4 regions of the Streptomyces sp. MMBL 11-1 genome follow, and region 4 is predicted to be linked to each of the others. Evidence: riboswitches for the same ligand, from Rfam matches in the RefSeq annotation. Region 4 holds a riboswitch; each other region holds the start of a gene.
The links. A riboswitch is a leader RNA that binds a small molecule or an ion and turns the genes downstream of it on or off. The one in region 4 is predicted to bind cyclic di-AMP.

Region 1: linked by a shared signal. The riboswitch ahead of PSQ21_RS12450 (LysM peptidoglycan-binding domain-containing protein) and the one ahead of PSQ21_RS21965 (C40 family peptidase) in region 4 are both predicted to bind cyclic di-AMP.
Region 2: linked by a shared signal. The riboswitch ahead of PSQ21_RS32145 (M23 family metallopeptidase) and the one ahead of PSQ21_RS21965 (C40 family peptidase) in region 4 are both predicted to bind cyclic di-AMP.
Region 3: linked by a shared signal. The riboswitch ahead of PSQ21_RS27955 (M23 family metallopeptidase) and the one ahead of PSQ21_RS21965 (C40 family peptidase) in region 4 are both predicted to bind cyclic di-AMP.

What each region holds. Positions count from the first base shown of each region.
Region 1 covers NZ_CP117709.1:2,911,847-2,915,690, reverse strand. The annotation lists gene PSQ21_RS12460 (cytochrome P450 family protein) at 1-542, shown strand, start outside; gene PSQ21_RS12455 (transglycosylase family protein) at 718-1,794, shown strand; cyclic di-AMP (ydaO/yuaA leader) riboswitch at 2,130-2,266, shown strand; gene PSQ21_RS12450 (LysM peptidoglycan-binding domain-containing protein) at 2,272-2,988, shown strand; gene eno (phosphopyruvate hydratase) at 3,312-3,844, shown strand, end outside.
Region 2 covers NZ_CP117709.1:7,287,362-7,291,205, forward strand. The annotation lists gene PSQ21_RS32135 (DUF6126 family protein) at 1-60, shown strand, start outside; gene PSQ21_RS32140 (tyrosine-protein phosphatase) at 94-906, opposite strand; cyclic di-AMP (ydaO/yuaA leader) riboswitch at 1,350-1,510, shown strand; gene PSQ21_RS32145 (M23 family metallopeptidase) at 1,513-2,460, shown strand; gene PSQ21_RS32150 (SGNH/GDSL hydrolase family protein) at 2,622-3,449, shown strand; gene PSQ21_RS32155 (STM4011 family radical SAM protein) at 3,473-3,844, opposite strand, start outside.
Region 3 covers NZ_CP117709.1:6,265,491-6,269,334, forward strand. The annotation lists gene PSQ21_RS27945 (M16 family metallopeptidase) at 1-366, shown strand, start outside; gene PSQ21_RS27950 (M16 family metallopeptidase) at 393-1,763, shown strand; cyclic di-AMP (ydaO/yuaA leader) riboswitch at 1,986-2,153, shown strand; gene PSQ21_RS27955 (M23 family metallopeptidase) at 2,167-2,982, shown strand; gene PSQ21_RS27960 (GntR family transcriptional regulator) at 3,160-3,844, shown strand, end outside.
Region 4 covers NZ_CP117709.1:4,944,613-4,948,456, reverse strand. The annotation lists gene pcrA (DNA helicase PcrA) at 1-1,670, opposite strand, end outside; cyclic di-AMP (ydaO/yuaA leader) riboswitch at 1,951-2,117, shown strand; gene PSQ21_RS21965 (C40 family peptidase) at 2,116-3,312, shown strand; gene PSQ21_RS21960 (hypothetical protein) at 3,358-3,711, opposite strand.

The DNA of each region.
Region 1 (3,844 bases), 2.0 Mb from region 4:
AGACGACGGTCAACCTCATCGGCAACGGGACCTACGCGCTCCTGCGCCACCCCGAGCAGCGCGCCCGGCTGGAGGCCTCCCTGGCGGCGGGGGAGGAGGCGCTGCTGGCCACCGGCATCGAGGAGCTGCTCCGCTTCGACGGGCCGGTGGAGATGGCGACCTGGCGGTACGCCACCGAGGCGCTGACCCTGGGCGGCGAGGAGATCGCCGCCGGGGACCCCGTACTCGTGGTGCTGGCGGCGGCCGACCGCGACCCGGAGCGGTTCACGGATCCGGACACGCTGGACCTTGCGCGGCGTGACAATCAGCACCTCGGCTACGGGCACGGCATCCACTACTGCCTGGGGGCGCCGCTGGCCCGGCTGGAGGGACAGACCGCGCTGACCACTCTGCTCAGACGCCTTCCTGACCTGCGGCTTACGGGCGAACCTGGCGATTTGCGCTGGCGCGGCGGGCTCATCATGCGTGGACTGCGCACCCTTCCGGTCGCGTTCGAGCCGGGTGCCCGGACCGAAAAAAGTGACACAGTGTCAACTCTGTGACTTTCACGTGATCTGCGCTGCATCGACTTGTGACACACGTTCGAGTCCCGCTAGGTTCACGGTTCGACGCGTCGGTCGCACCTTGCTCACGCGTCACTTGGGCGCCGAAGCAGGCACGGAATCCGCTGTGCGGCGCTCAGGCCACTCGCTTGTCAGTCGCACGGAAGGCATACCCATGGGCTCCGCGAACGGCAGACACCGCCGCCCTCGCCAGGCACCCGCCCTCATCGTCGCCGCGGGCGTGACGGGATCGGCCATCGCCATCCCGCTGCTCGGCGCCGGCGGCGCGCACGCGGCCGAGGCCACCACCTGGGACCGGGTCGCGGAGTGCGAGAGCGGCGGCATGTGGAGCGCCGATCTCGGCAACGGCTACTACGGCGGGCTCCAGTTCTCGCAGGAGACCTGGTCGGCGTACGGCGGCACGGAGTTCGCGCCCCGCGCCGACCTCGCCAGCCGCTCGCAGCAGATCTCCGTCGCCGAGAAGGTCCTGGACGACCAGGGCCCGAAGGCGTGGCCCAGCTGTGCGGTGATCTCCGGCCTCGCCGTGGACGGCGGCCTGCCCGGCGTCGACCCGGGCACCTCGCCGTCCACCGATCCGTCGGCGGACCCCTCGGCGGACCCCTCGGCCGATCCGACCTCCCCGCCGACCGGCGAAGCGGATACAACCGGTGAATCCGGTGAATCCGGCGAGTCCGGTGAATCCCCCAAGGGTGAGAAGCGTGATGAAGCGGACAAGAGCGGTAAGGGTGACGCGGAGAAGGAGAGCGAGGCTTCCGACTCCTCGGTGACGCCCTCCGCCCCGCCCGCCTCCGGCGCCCCCGACGCCTCGGACCCCTCCACCGCCCCCGACGCCTCGACGGGCGGGGAGGGCAAGGGAGGCAAGCACCGGGGCACCCCCGCGCCCGAGGAGGCCGACGCGGGCCAGGAGAACGGTCCCCGTGAGTCCGGCCGGCACGCCTCGCGCGGTGACGGCGACGCGCGGGACGGCGGCGCGGTGTCCGCCGACGGGTACACGGTGCGGCCCGGGGACAGCCTCTGGGCGATCGCCGACACGCAGGAGCTTCCCGGCGGCTGGACCGGCCTGTACGAGACGAACAAGAGCGTCCTGGGCTCCGACCCGGACCTGATCCTGCCCGGCCAGCACCTGGACCTGGGCCTGGATCCGAGCGCTGACCCGAGTACGGACAAGGGTGCGGACGAGGGCGCGGACCGGCCCGCGCCGACGGGTGCCGAGACGCCCGCCGGCAACTGATCGAATTCGGGAAAACACCCCGAAAAGACGGGTAGTTAAGAGACCTATGTCCACTTTTGCGTAAGTGAGACATGGGTCTCTTTGCTTCAACTCGCGCGTCTCGTCCGGCCGGTCCGGGCGCAACGCCCCCGACCTGCGGAAACGGTGCGCCGGCCACGGCGAGTTCGGGTTGATTGCCCCCTATGTCCATCTTTGAATGTCGGGGTTGCCTGTGTTTACGGTCGGAGCCGCTCGCACCGCGGGCCCCGTCGACCGTCACGCCGAATCCTGCCGTCGGTCGAAGGGAACAGACGCGTAAGCGCCGTAGGCAGGAGCGGGGGACCCAGGTAAGCCGCCGGGTCCGGACGCCTCGTCGAACCGACGGGGGCGTACGGGGCCGGCTAGGGGTGAAGTCGCGAGCAGCACCGTGCGACCGGGCAACTCATCAGCCCGAACCCGACAGCTCACCTCGTAGGCGTCGGTGAGGAGATTCGTTCCATGCTGCTGAACAGCAAGGGCAAGCACCGCCGCCCGTCCAAGGCCACCCGTATCGCCACCCTCGCGGGCGTCACCGGCGCCGCGATCGCCGTCCCGCTGATGGGTGCGACCAACGCCTCCGCCGCCTCCGTCGAGACCTGGGACGCCGTCGCCCAGTGCGAGTCCGGCGGCAACTGGTCCATCAACACCGGCAACGGCTACTACGGCGGACTGCAGTTCTCGCAGTCCAGCTGGGCCGCCGCCGGCGGTACTCAGTACGCCCCCCGTGCCGACCTGGCCTCCAAGGACCAGCAGATCGCCACCGCCGAGAAGCTCCTCGACATGCAGGGTCCGGGCGCCTGGGCCTGCGCCGGCGCGGGCGGCCTCACCAACGACGGTGTGGACCCGGGCGTGAACACCGGCTCCGGCTCCGGCGAGAGCAAGCCCGAGCAGGCGCAGCCCGAGCGTCAGGCCGAGCAGCCCACCACGCGCTCCGAGCAGCGCACCGCTCCGCAGGCCGAGAAGAAGGCCGAGAGCAAGAAGACCGTCACCACCCCGACCGGCGAGAAGGTCCAGAAGGGTGACGGCGAGTACAAGGTCGAGGCCGGCGACACGCTGAGCAGCATCGCCGAGGCGGAAGACGTCAAGGGCGGCTGGAGCAAGCTCTTCGAGCTCAACGACGACATCGTCAAGGACGCCGACCTGATCTTCCCGGGTCAGCAGCTCCACCTGAAGTAACCGCCGTCTCTCCTCCCCGGAGGAGAAGCGTCCGGCGGCACTTCTCCTCGCACGGCTTCCCGGCCCGGCGCGCTCGTATCCCCGGCGCGCCGGGCCGGACTTTTCGTGAGCGGCGGGCGCCGGTGAACCCGCATGCGTTCACCTCTTGTTGTTACCGCTCAGTAGATTTCTAGAGTTTTGTCCCGTGATGCAGGCCCTTGGGTCCTTTTTCGTCCCAGGAGGCGGGCGGTCGGCTGGCCGACGCGGCCGGGCCCGATAGGCTCGTGTCGCAAGGCCACAGTGACCCTGCACAACCAGTGTCAGATCCCAGAAGGAGATGCCTCGTGCCGTCCATCGACGTCGTCGTAGCCAGGGAAATCCTCGACTCCCGGGGAAACCCCACGGTCGAGGTCGAGGTTGGCCTCGACGACGGCAGCACGGGCCGTGCTGCTGTTCCGTCCGGCGCCTCCACCGGTGCGTTCGAGGCCATTGAGCTTCGCGACGGTGACCCCAACCGCTACATGGGCAAGGGCGTCGAGAAGGCCGTCCTCGCCGTCATCGAGCAGATCGGCCCGGAGCTCGTCGGGTACGACGCCACCGAGCAGCGCCTCATCGACCAGGCGATGTTCGACCTGGACGCCACCGAGAACAAGGCCTCGCTCGGCGCGAACGCCATCCTCGGCGTCTCGCTGGCCGTCGCGCACGCCGCCTCCGAGGCGTCCGACCTGCCGCTCTTCCGCTACCTCGGCGGCCCGAACGCGCACCTGCTGCCCGTTCCGATGATGAACATCCTGAACGGCGGCTCGCACGCCGACTCCAACGTGGACATCCAGGAGTTCATGATCGCCCCGATCGGCGCGGAGTCCTTCTCCGAGGC
Region 2 (3,844 bases), 2.3 Mb from region 4:
GCGGGCCATGTCATCGCGGCCTTCCTCTACCTGCTCTTCGTGGTGGCCGGGAGCAAATGAAGGACCGTCCGGGGCGAGGAGGCGCCGGAGGGGTCAGCCCTCGTCGAGCAGCCGCTCGCGCAGCCGTTCGCGGGTCCCGGGGGAGATCTTCAGCCCCTCGGTCAGGTAGCGGTCCGCCGTTCCCCAGTTCTCCTCGATGGTCGCGAAGGCCGCCGCGAGATAGGCGGGCCGCGCCCCGAACAGCGGGTCCAGCAGCTCCTGCACCTCGGCCGACATGCCGGCCCCGGACGGGTCGGAGCGCTTCACCTCGTACCGGCGGTGGAGGTCGTTGGACTTGAGGTAGTCCTCCTCGATCGCCTCCGGTACGACGCCGACCGCCAGCAGGGCGACCGCGATCGAGAGACCGGCCCGGTCCTTGCCCGCCGCGCAGTGCATCAGAGCGGGGACGCTGTCCTCGGCCAGGGCGTGCAGCACCCGGCTGTGCTCGGCGGTGCGGTCCAGAATCGTCGCGCGGTACATCCGGATCATGCGGTCGACGCCCTTGTCACCCGAGAGGACCGAGCGCAGCTGCTCGATGTTCCCGCTGCCCACCAGCCGCCAGAACTCGGCCCCGTCGGCCGGGTCCGAGAGTGGAATGCTGACATTGCGGACACCGGCCAGCTCGATGTCGTACCCGTCGAGCCGGTGGTCGGCGGAGTGGCGGAAGTCGAAGATGGTGTGCAGCCCGAGCCCGCCGAGGAAGACCGCGTCCTCGGCGGTGGCGTGGGCCAGGTGGCCGCTCCGGTAGAGCCGCCCGAAGGCGGTGCGCCGTCCGTCCGCGGTGGGGAGCCCGCCCACGTCGCGGAAGTTGCGGACTCCGGTCAGCGCGGTCTCTGTCGGCGGGACCTGCGGCACCTGTTGCGTCACGGTGGCTCCTGGGATCTCTGGCGTCGGCGCGGCTCGCCGGCGAGGGCGCTCCCGTGACGATACGACATCGATTCGACGGAAAATCATCACGGTCGCGCGCCCCGGTGCGAGTGCCGGGGCGGTCTGTCTGACCGGGCGTCAGGAATGACGGAGACGTCATGTCCGTATTGGTGCATTTCGCAGAACATGCCCCGCTAATGGGGGAGATGGGATTGCCGAGGTGAGCGGGATCATATCCGTGACGGTCCGTGGCGAGCGCACACCGGAGTCTTCCCGTTGCCCGTACGGAAATCCAAGATCCGTAATCCACGGAGTGTGACGGGAATAGTGGGGCGATAGCGAATCGATGATTCCGGTGCGCAACCGATGGCTTGTTCTGCTCGTCCTGACTCGTTTACGGTCGCCGCAATCCGGACGGACCGCCTAATCCTGCCGCCGCCCGGAATTCGCACCCACCCACTCACGCGTGGCAGGAGCGGGGGAACCAGGTAAGCCGCCGGTCCGGAGCGATCCGGACCGGCTCGGGGTGAAGTCGCCGCAACGCGACCGGGCATCTCCAGCCCGAACCCGACAGCTCACCTCGCAGGCGCCGGAGAGGAACTTCCCATGCCCGCAAAGGGTAAGCACCGCCGTCCGAAGTCCGGCCCGATCTCCCGCGGCGTCCTCGCCGCTGGGACCGGCGGCGCCGCACTCGCCCTTCCGCTCATCGGCGCCACCGTCGCGAACGCCGCGGACCAGGCGGCTCCGGCGGCGAAGCCCGCCGCCGCCTCGGTCGCCGCCGCGCACACCGCACCGGCCGCCGCGCCCGCCGCGTCGAAGGACGTCCCGAAGACGTACGCCGTCGTCTCCGGCGATTACCTGGCGAAGATCGCGGCCGAGCACCAGCTCAAGGGCGGGTGGCAGAAGCTGTACCAGGACAACCGCTCCACCGTCGGCGAGGACCCCGGCCTGATCCACCCGGGCATGAAGCTGACCCTCGGCGCCAAGGGCTCCGCCCCGGCCGAGAAGTCCGCGGCTCCCGAGGCCGCCCCCAAGAAGGCCGAACCGGCACCGAAGGCCGCGCCGAAGACGGCCCCGAAGGCGGACACCGCCTCCGCCGACGACTCCAGCAGCCCGTCGCGGACCGGCTCCTCCGAGGCCACCGGCTCCGGCTGGTCCGCCCCGCTGGCCAACGCCAACGTCACCACCCAGTACCGGGCTTCCGGCGCCAGCTGGTCCAGCGGCTACCACACCGGCTCCGACTTCCAGGCAGCCTCCGGCACCCCCGTACTCGCCATCGGCCCGGGCACCGTCGTCTCGGCCGGCAACAGCGGCTCGTACGGCAACGAGGTCGTCATCCAGCACGAGGACGGCATGTACTCCCAGTACGCCCACCAGTCCTCGCTCAACGTCTCCGTCGGCCAGACCGTCACCGGCGGCCAGCAGATCGGCCTCTCCGGTTCCACCGGGAACTCCACCGGCCCGCACCTGCACTTCGAGGTCCGCACCGGCCCGAGCTACGGCTCGGACGTCGACCCGATCGCGTACCTGCGTCTGCACGGCGTCTCCGTCTGACCGGGCGCGGCACACAGTGAACGAGGGGCGGTGCGCGACGGCGCACCGCCCCTCCACTTATTCCGGGTTTACCAAAAACTGACCGGGTGGTCTATCTCACCACCAGTCAACCCCGTATTACGGTCGCGTAGGTCACATCGCACGATGCAGGATAAGTCCTTGTGGCAGACGATTCGAGAAAAAACCAGCAGCACATCATCGGGTCGTACGCGGCGATTGGCGACAGTTTCACCGAGGGCGTCGGCGACCCCGGCCCCGACGGGACCTTTGTCGGCTGGGCGGACCGCTTCGCGGTGCTTCTCGCCGACCGGCTCCCGGCCCCCGACGCGGCGGCCGGCCCCGAGGACTCCCCGCACGGGGACTTCCGCTACGCCAATCTCGCCGTACGAGGACGTCTCCTCGACCAGATCGTCGAGGAGCAGATCCCGCGCGCCAAGGAACTGGCCCCCGACCTGGTCAGTTTCTGTGCGGGCGGCAACGACATCATCCGGCCCGGCACCGACCCCGACGACCTCGCCGAGCGTTTCGAACGCGCGGTCGCCGACCTGAGCAACGCCGTCGGCACGGTCATGGTCACCACCGGCTTCGACACCCGGGGCGTTCCGGTGCTGCGCCACATGCGCGGCAAGATCGCCACGTACAACGTCCATCTGCGGGCGATCGCCGACCGCTACCACTGCCCCGTGCTGGACCTGTGGTCGCTGCGTTCCGTCCAGGACCGGCGCGCGTGGGACAACGACCGGCTGCACCTGTCGCCCGAGGGACACACCCGCGTCGCGCTGCGCGCCGCACAGGTCCTCGGCCACGACGTGCCCGCCGACCCCGACCAGCCCTGGCCGCCGCAGGCCCAGCGCAGCCCCTTCGACGCACGGCGCGACAACATCCAGTGGGCCCGCGAATACCTCGTGCCCTGGATCGGCCGACGGCTGCGCGGAGAGTCCTCCGGCGACCACGTCGAGGCGAAGCGCCCGGACCTGCTGCCGCTCTAGGATCTGTCGTCCTCCGGAGACGGTCAGGGCTCCAGCAGCGGAAGCACACGCCCGGGTGGGCTCGGCACCACGAGACCACCCGGCGGCGTGCCCGCGCCCGGAGGATGTCCTGCCGGTATCCGTTCCAGGACACCGCCCGCGAAGACGTCGTACAGCGGCAGCGACTCCAGATGCACATAACCGATGTGGCAGTCGCACACCGCGAGCGGACAGGCCCGCGGGCCGAGCGCCCGGCGGTAGCTGCCGTCGTAGAGGTTGCCCAGCTCCGCCTTGACGAAGTGACAGCGCCGCACCGTGCCGTCGCCGTCCACCGAGATCACCGACTCGCCCGTCCGGCAGGGCAGCCCCGCCGAACGGTGCGGATCACGGCTGTAGGGGAACAGCGGATCAAGCTC
Region 3 (3,844 bases), 1.3 Mb from region 4:
GCCGCGGTCGACGAGGAGCTCGCCCGGTTCGCCGCCGAGGGGCCCACGCCCGAGGAAATGGAGCGGGCGCAGGCGCAGTTGGAGCGCGAGTGGCTGGACCGGCTGGGGACGGTCGCCGGCCGCGCCGACGAACTGTGCCGCTACGCGGTCCTGTTCGGTGACCCGCAGCTCGCCCTGAGCGCCGTGGGCCGCGTCCTGGACATCACCGCGGAGGAGGTGCGCGCGGCGGCCGAGGCCGCCCTGCGGCCCGACAACCGGGCGGTGCTGGTGTACGAACCCATCGAGCCGGCCGACGAGGCCGACGGGTCCGACGAGGGCACGGCAGCCACCGAGGGCACCGACGCGCACGAGGGGGCGGACAAGTGAGCGACGCCGCCGCGACTGGAGTAGCCATGGAGTACCACCCGCAGCCCAGGCCCGGCACGGCCCGCCCCTGGGCCTTCCCGGCGCCCGAGCGCGGCGCCCTGCCCAACGGGCTGACCGTGCTGCGCTGCCACCGCCCCGGCCAGCAGGTCGTCGCGGTGGAGATCTTCCTGGACGCGCCCCTGGAGGCGGAGCCCGAGGGCCTGGACGGCGTGGCCACGATCATGTCGCGGGCGCTCTCCGAGGGCACCGACAAGCACAGCGCCGAGGAGTTCGCCGCCGAGCTGGAGCGCTGCGGCGCCACGCTCGACGCGCACGCCGACCACCCCGGCGTCCGGGTGTCCCTGGAGGTTCCGGCCTCCCGGCTGGCCAAGGCCCTCGGGCTGGTCGCCGAGGCGCTGCGGGCCCCCGCCTTCGACGGGAGCGAGATCGAGCGCCTCGTCGGCAACCGCCTCGACGAGATCCCCCACGAGCAGGCCAACCCGTCCCGGCGCGCCGCCAAGCAGCTCTCCAAGGAGCTGTTCCCGGCCGGCGCCCGGATGTCCCGCCCGCGCCTGGGCACCGAGGAGACGGTCCGGCGGATCGACGAGAGGGCCGTGCGCGCCTTCTTCGACGCCCACGTCCGTCCGTCCACCGCGACGGCCGTGATCGTCGGCGACCTGACCGGCATCGACCTGGACGCGCTGTTGGCGGAGACCCTCGGTGACTGGTCGGGCGACGCCGGGCAGGCCCGCCCGGTGCCGCCCATCACCGCGGACGACACCGGCCGCGTGGTCATCGTGGACCGGCCCGGCGCGGTCCAGACCCAGCTGCTGATCGGCCGCATCGGCGCCGACCGGCACGAGCGCGTCTGGCCCGCCCAGGTGCTCGGTACGTACTGCCTGGGCGGCACCCTGACCTCCCGGCTGGACCGGGTGCTGCGCGAGGAGAAGGGGTACACCTACGGGGTGCGCGCCTTCGCCCAGGTGCTGCGTTCCAGCGGCCCCGACTCGGGCGGCGCGGCCATGCTCGCGATCAGCGGCTCGGTGGACACGGAGTCCACCGGACCGGCGCTGGACGACCTCTGGAAGGTCCTGCGGACGCTGGCCGCCGAGGGGCTGACCGACGCCGAGCGCGAGACGGCCGTGCAGAACCTGGTGGGGGTCGCCCCGCTGAAGTTCGAGACCGCCGCCTCCGTCGCGAGCACGCTGGCCGACCAGGTCGAGCAGCACCTCCCCGACGACTACCAGGCCCACCTCTACGCCCGGCTCGCCGAGACGGGCACCGTGGAGGCGACCGCCGCCGTGGTCAGCGCCTTCCCGGTCGACCGGCTGGTCACGGTCCTCGTGGGGGACGCCGCGCGGATCGAGGAGCCGGTGAGGGCCCTCGGCATCGGAGAGGTGTCCGTCGTCACCGGCTGACGCACCTGCGGCACACCGCTGCGAACAGGACCCCGACGAGCGGAAGTTCGTCGGGGTCCTTGCTGTTTGCCCTCTTTGTTCGTTCTATCCCTTTTGGTGAACATTCAGCCTGTCTGCCCTGTGGGATGTGCGACAAATCCCCTGGCCCGTTTGGTGATGGGAAGCCGCCCCGCCTAGCGTCGGCTCGGCTGTCCGCCACCCGTATGCCGCAGCCGCGGCGCCGGGCAGTCATCGCCGAGTCCCCGTCAGGCGCGAGCCTGGGGAGCCGGGGACCCACGCAGTCCCTGGGGTGAATCGGAGGCCAGTGCCGCGAAACCGGCGCGGGCATCCGTAGGAGACCTTCCTGCTCCGAACCCGTCAGCTAACCCGGTAGGCGAGAAGGAAGGAAAGGATCAGCCCCTCCATGGCGTTCACCCGTGCCACCGGGAAGCACCGTGCCCCGAGCCGCCTCACGCGCCGGAGCGCCCGGGCCGTCGGTATCGCGGCTCTGGCCACCGCCGGAGTCCTCGGCTCGCAGGCCTCCCCGGCCCTCGCCGCGGACACCGAGGCCACCGAGGTCGCCGACACCGGCCTCACCCAGACCGTCGCGCTCGACGCCACCCTCGCCGACCAGATCGACGCGCAGGCCCACGCCCAGAAGCAGCAGGCCGAGGCGATCGCGAAGGCGAAGGCCAAGGCCGCCGCGGAGGCCCGCGAGAAGGCGGCCAAGGCGAAGGCGAAGGCGGAGGCCGAGCGGAAGGCCGAGGCCCGCGCCAAGGAGGTCCGCGAGGAGAAGGCCCGTGCCGCCCGCGCCGCCGAGCGCGCCCGGCTGAACGCCTTCCACCTCCCGGTCGCCGGCTCCCACGTCACCACCGGCTACAACGCCGGCGGTTCGCTCTGGTCCTCCGGCAGCCACTCCGGCGTGGACTTCCGGGCCGCCTCCGGCAGCTCCGTCGTCGCGGTCGGCGCCGGCACGGTCGTGGAGGCCGGCTGGGGAGGCGCGTACGGCAACAACATCGTGCTCCGGATGACGGACGGCACGTACACCCAGTACGGCCACCTCTCCTCGATCGGCGTCTCCGTCGGCCAGAGCGTCTCCTCCGGCCAGCAGATCGGCCTCTCCGGCTCCACCGGCAACTCCACCGGCCCGCACCTGCACTTCGAGGCCCGCACCAGCCCCGACTACGGCTCCGACATGGACCCCGTCGGCTACCTGCGCTCCCACGGTCTGAACGTCTGACCCGCCCCGCGCGATACCGCCCGAAGGCCCCGGCACCCGTCGGGGCCTTCGGCGATTTTGGGCCGAGGATATTCATGGATTCCGGTCTGCCATCGGAAATTCCGGCAGATTGCCATAGAGTCACGGAACAGGCGTCGGGCGGCCGCGTTTCGCGGGGATCAAGGCGGAGGTTCGGACATGCGCATTCCCGCGCATTCGGTATGCACGGCAATTCGTGACGACATCGTCTCCGGTGTCCACGAGCGCGGCAGCCGCCTCACCGAGGAGTTGCTGGCCCGCCGCTACGGGGTTTCCCGCGTCCCGGTCCGCGAGGCCCTGCGCACGCTGGAGTCCGAGGGCTTCGTGGTCACCCGCAGGCATGCCGGCGCCTGTGTCGCCGAGCCCACCGCGCAGGAGGCGGCCGACCTCCTGGAGGTGCGGACGCTCCTGGAGCCACTGGGTGCGGAGCGCGCCGCCCAACGCCGCACGGAAGCCCACCTGAAGGTGCTCCGGGGACTGGTCAGGCTGGGCCAGGAGCGGGCCCGCCGGGGCGAGGACGAGGATCTGCGCTCGCTGGGCGGCTGGTTCCACGAGACCCTCGCCCAGGCCTCCGGCAGCCCCGGACTCATCGCGCTTCTTACCCAGCTCCGCCACAAGATCGCCTGGATGTACGCGGTCGAGCAGCCGGCCCGCCCGGTCGACTCCTGGGCCGAGCGCGGCGCGATCGTGGACGCGGTGGCGCGCGGCGACGCGGCGCGGGCGAGGGCGCTGACCGCCCGGCTCGCGGAACGCGCCACCGGGGCCCACCGGCTGCGCCACCCGTACCCGCCGGGGCGGCGCACCGCGCCCGCTCCCCGCGTGAGCACTTCGCAACATGACGTCA
Region 4 (3,844 bases):
GTGCGCTCCAGGACCGCCTCCAGGACGACGGCGGGCCCGGCGCCGGACTCGACGATCGTGCGCAGCTCCTCCATCAGCGTGTTGAAGCGCTTGACGGCGTTGGAGGAGCGGGCGGCCATGCCGTACGCCTCGTCGACGCGGCGCAGCGCCTGCGGGAAGGAGATCTTCTCGCGCATCGACAGGGCGTCGATCATGGCTTCGGCGCGGTCGCCGATGCCGCGCTTGGGGACGTTGAGGATGCGGCGCAGCGGGACGGTGTCCTCGGGGTTGGCGAGGACCCGGAGGTAGGCCAGGACGTCCCGGACCTCCTTGCGCTCGTAGAAGCGCACACCGCCGACGACCTTGTAGGGCAGGCCGACGCGGATGAGGATCTCCTCGAAGACACGGGACTGGGCGTTGGTCCGGTAGAAGACGGCGACGTCCCCCGCCTTGGCGTCGCCCGCGTCGGTGAGCCGGTCGATCTCGTCGGCGACGAACTGCGCCTCGTCGTGCTCGGTGTCGGCGACGTAGCCGGTGATGCGGGCGCCGCCGCCGGCGTTGGTCCAGAGGTTCTTCGGGCGGCGGCTCTCATTGCGCTCGATGACCGCGTTGGCGGCGGAGAGGATCGTCTGCGTGGAGCGGTAGTTCTGCTCCAGGAGGATCGTCGTCGCGCTCGGGTAGTCCTCCTCGAACTGGAGGATGTTGCGGATGGTCGCGCCCCGGAAGGCGTAGATCGACTGGTCCGCGTCGCCCACCACGCACAGCTCGGCGGGGGCGTCGGCCTCCCCGGCCGGGCCGACCAGCTCCCGTACCAGCGTGTACTGGGCGTGGTTGGTGTCCTGGTACTCGTCGACGAGGACGTGGCGGAAGCGGCGGCGGTAGTGCTCGGCGACGTCCGGGAAGGCCTGGAGCAGGTGGACCGTCGTCATGATGATGTCGTCGAAGTCCAGGGCGTTGGCCTCGCGCAGGCGGGCCTGGTAGAGCGCGTACGCCTGGGCGAGGGTCTTCTCGAAGCCATCCGCCGCCTGCCCGGCGAAGGTCTCCTCGTCGATGAGCTCGTTCTTGAGGTTGGAGACCTTGGCGGTGAAGGACTTCGGCGGGAACCGCTTCGGGTCCAGGTCGAGGTCGCGGCAGACCAGGGCCATCAGACGCTTGGAGTCGGCGGCGTCGTAGATCGAGAACGACGAGGTGAAGCCGAGCTTCTTCGACTCGCGGCGCAGGATGCGGACGCACGCGCTGTGGAAGGTCATGACCCACATCGCGTTGGCCCGGGGGCCGACGAGCTGCTCGACGCGCTCCTTCATCTCGCCCGCGGCCTTGTTGGTGAAGGTGATCGCGAGGATCTGCCCGGGGTGCGTCCCGCGCTCGGCCAGCAGGTGGGCGATGCGGTGGGTGAGGACCCGGGTCTTGCCGGAGCCGGCCCCGGCGACGATGAGCAACGGGGACCCGGCGTGCACGACGGCGGCGCGCTGCTCGGTGTTCAGCCCGTCGAGCAGCGCGGCGGAGTCGATCACCGGGCGCGCGTGACCGTCCCGGTAGTACCCGTCCCGGGGCGGCGGGGGCGCGTCGTAGACGCCCGCGAAGAGTCCCTCCGGCACCGCTTCGGGCGCGTGGTCCTCGGGGGGCGGCGGGGGGCCGTCCTCCACGGGCTGGAGGCCGGTCAGGAAACTGTCGTCAAAGAGGCTGCTCATCGCCTCCCGAGTCTAGGCGGCCGGACTGACAAGCTGCTGCCGAAGCCGGGAAGCGGCCACTCGCCCCGGGGAATCGCCCGCCCCTCACCCGTACGCACGGAGAGCGGACGTCGACGTTCCGTGAAGGAGCGCCCGGTCGGAGGGGGTGCCCGGCCCCCGATCCGGAAAGGTCACGAAAATGTATCGGGCATATCGCTCATCGTCCTTCCCAGCGGCGGGGCCGGTTGGCTAGCGTGCTCGGTCAGGTGGCCCGTACCTCCCTGGGGCGAACCACGCCCGACGGGCACCTCTGCCGAATCCGTCCTGCCTCCCTGGCAGTCCGGAACCGGGGACCCACACGCAGAACCGGGGTGAATCGGTCCGTGACCTCGCATCCGGACCGTAGGACAGCCTTCCGTTCCGTCCGAACCCGACAGCTAACCCGGTAGGCGGTCCACGGAAGGAGATGCCGGTCTTGGCATCGCATCGCAAGCCGCGCGCGAAGGTGCGCACCACCACCCCCGCCGTCGGGCTGACGACGGCCGCTCTCGCCTCCGTGACGCTGCTCTCCACGCAGAGCGCCACGGCCGCGCCCGCGGAGCCGAAACCCGCCATCGAGGAAGTCCAGAAGAAGGTCGACGCCCTGTACCGGCAGGCGGGCGCCGCGACGCAGGAGTACAACCGGGCCAAGGCCGCCTCCGCCTCCCAGCGGACGAAGGTCGACACGCTGCTCTCCGACGTGGCGAAGCAGGCCGAGAAGATCAACGAGGCGCGCAGGGCGCTGGGCTCCTACGCGGCGGCCCAGTACCGCAACGGGGGCATCGCGCCCGCGGCGACCTTCTTCCTGGCGGACAACCCGCAGGGGTACTTCGACCAGAGCCGGCTGATGGACCGGGCGACGGAGCGGCAGCAGAAGGCCGTCGCCGAGGTCCGTACGCAGCAGGCCTCGGCGGCGAAGAAGCGCGCGGAGGCGGTGAAGAGCCTGGAGACCCTCACCGAGACGCAGGCCACGCTGGCCTCCAGCAAGAAGGACGTGCAGTCCAGGCTCACCGAGGCCCGGAGCCTGCTGTCGAGGCTGACCGCCGAGGAGAAGGCGCGGCTGGCGGAGCTGGAGCGCAGACAGGAGGCCGAGGCAAAGGAGAAGGCGGCGAAGCTGGCCGCCCGGCAGGCCGCCGAGGCGAAGGAGCGGGCCGAGGCCGAGGAGAAGGCCCGCGAGGAGGCCGCGAAGGAGTCCGGCGGCGGTTCGGGCACCGGCACCGGCTCCGGCTCAGGTACGGGCACGGGCTCGGGCACCGGCGCGGACAGCGGCTACGCCGCCAAGGCGGAGAAGGTGCTGGCCTTCGCCCGCGCCCAGATCGGGAAGCCGTACGTGTGGGGCGCGACGGGCCCGTCCAGTTACGACTGCTCGGGGCTGACGCAGGCGGCGTGGCGGGAGGCGGGCGTGACCCTGCCCCGGACGACCTGGGACCAGGTGGAGGTCGGGACGCGGGTCGCCACGTCGGACCTCCAGCCCGGAGACCTGGTCTTCTTCTACGACGACATCAGCCACGTCGGCATCTACAAGGGCGACGGGATGATGATCCACGCCCCGAAGCCGGGTGCGAACGTGCGCGAGGAGTCGATCTACTCCATGCCGATCCACGGCAGCGTGCGCCCCGCGTGACGCGCGCCGGGGGGCGGCCCTTCGGCGGCCGCCCCCCGGGGAGGCTCAGGTCCAGACCGTGGCGAGGAAGATGTTGACGACCGTCAGTCCGCCGACCGCGGCGAACGCGCCCTTGTCCACCGTCTCGTCGTCCCGCTTGACGTAGACGAGGGCGAGGATCACGACCAGCAGCGCGAGCTTGATGCCGATCTTGACGTGGTTCACGGTCTGGTCGTCGGCCTCATTGAGTCCGACCAGGGCGACGCCGGTGACGAGCATGGTCAGCGCGCCGTGCAGCATGGCGGGGGTGAAGCGGGCGGTGCCCGCCCCCATGGCCTTCATCTGCGTCAGGAAGCCGCCCAGCAGGGAGGCGATGCCGATGATGTGCAGGGCGACGAAGACATTGATGAGTACGTCCATGGCTCCGGAGCCTAGCCAGGGCCGCTCCTCCCCCACGCAGTGAGGCAAGCCTTCCCTGGGCGCTTTCCTCACTCGTGAACCAATTGCCCATTCCTTGCGCTGATTGCCCGGCAACAGGCTCCCGTTCTCGATC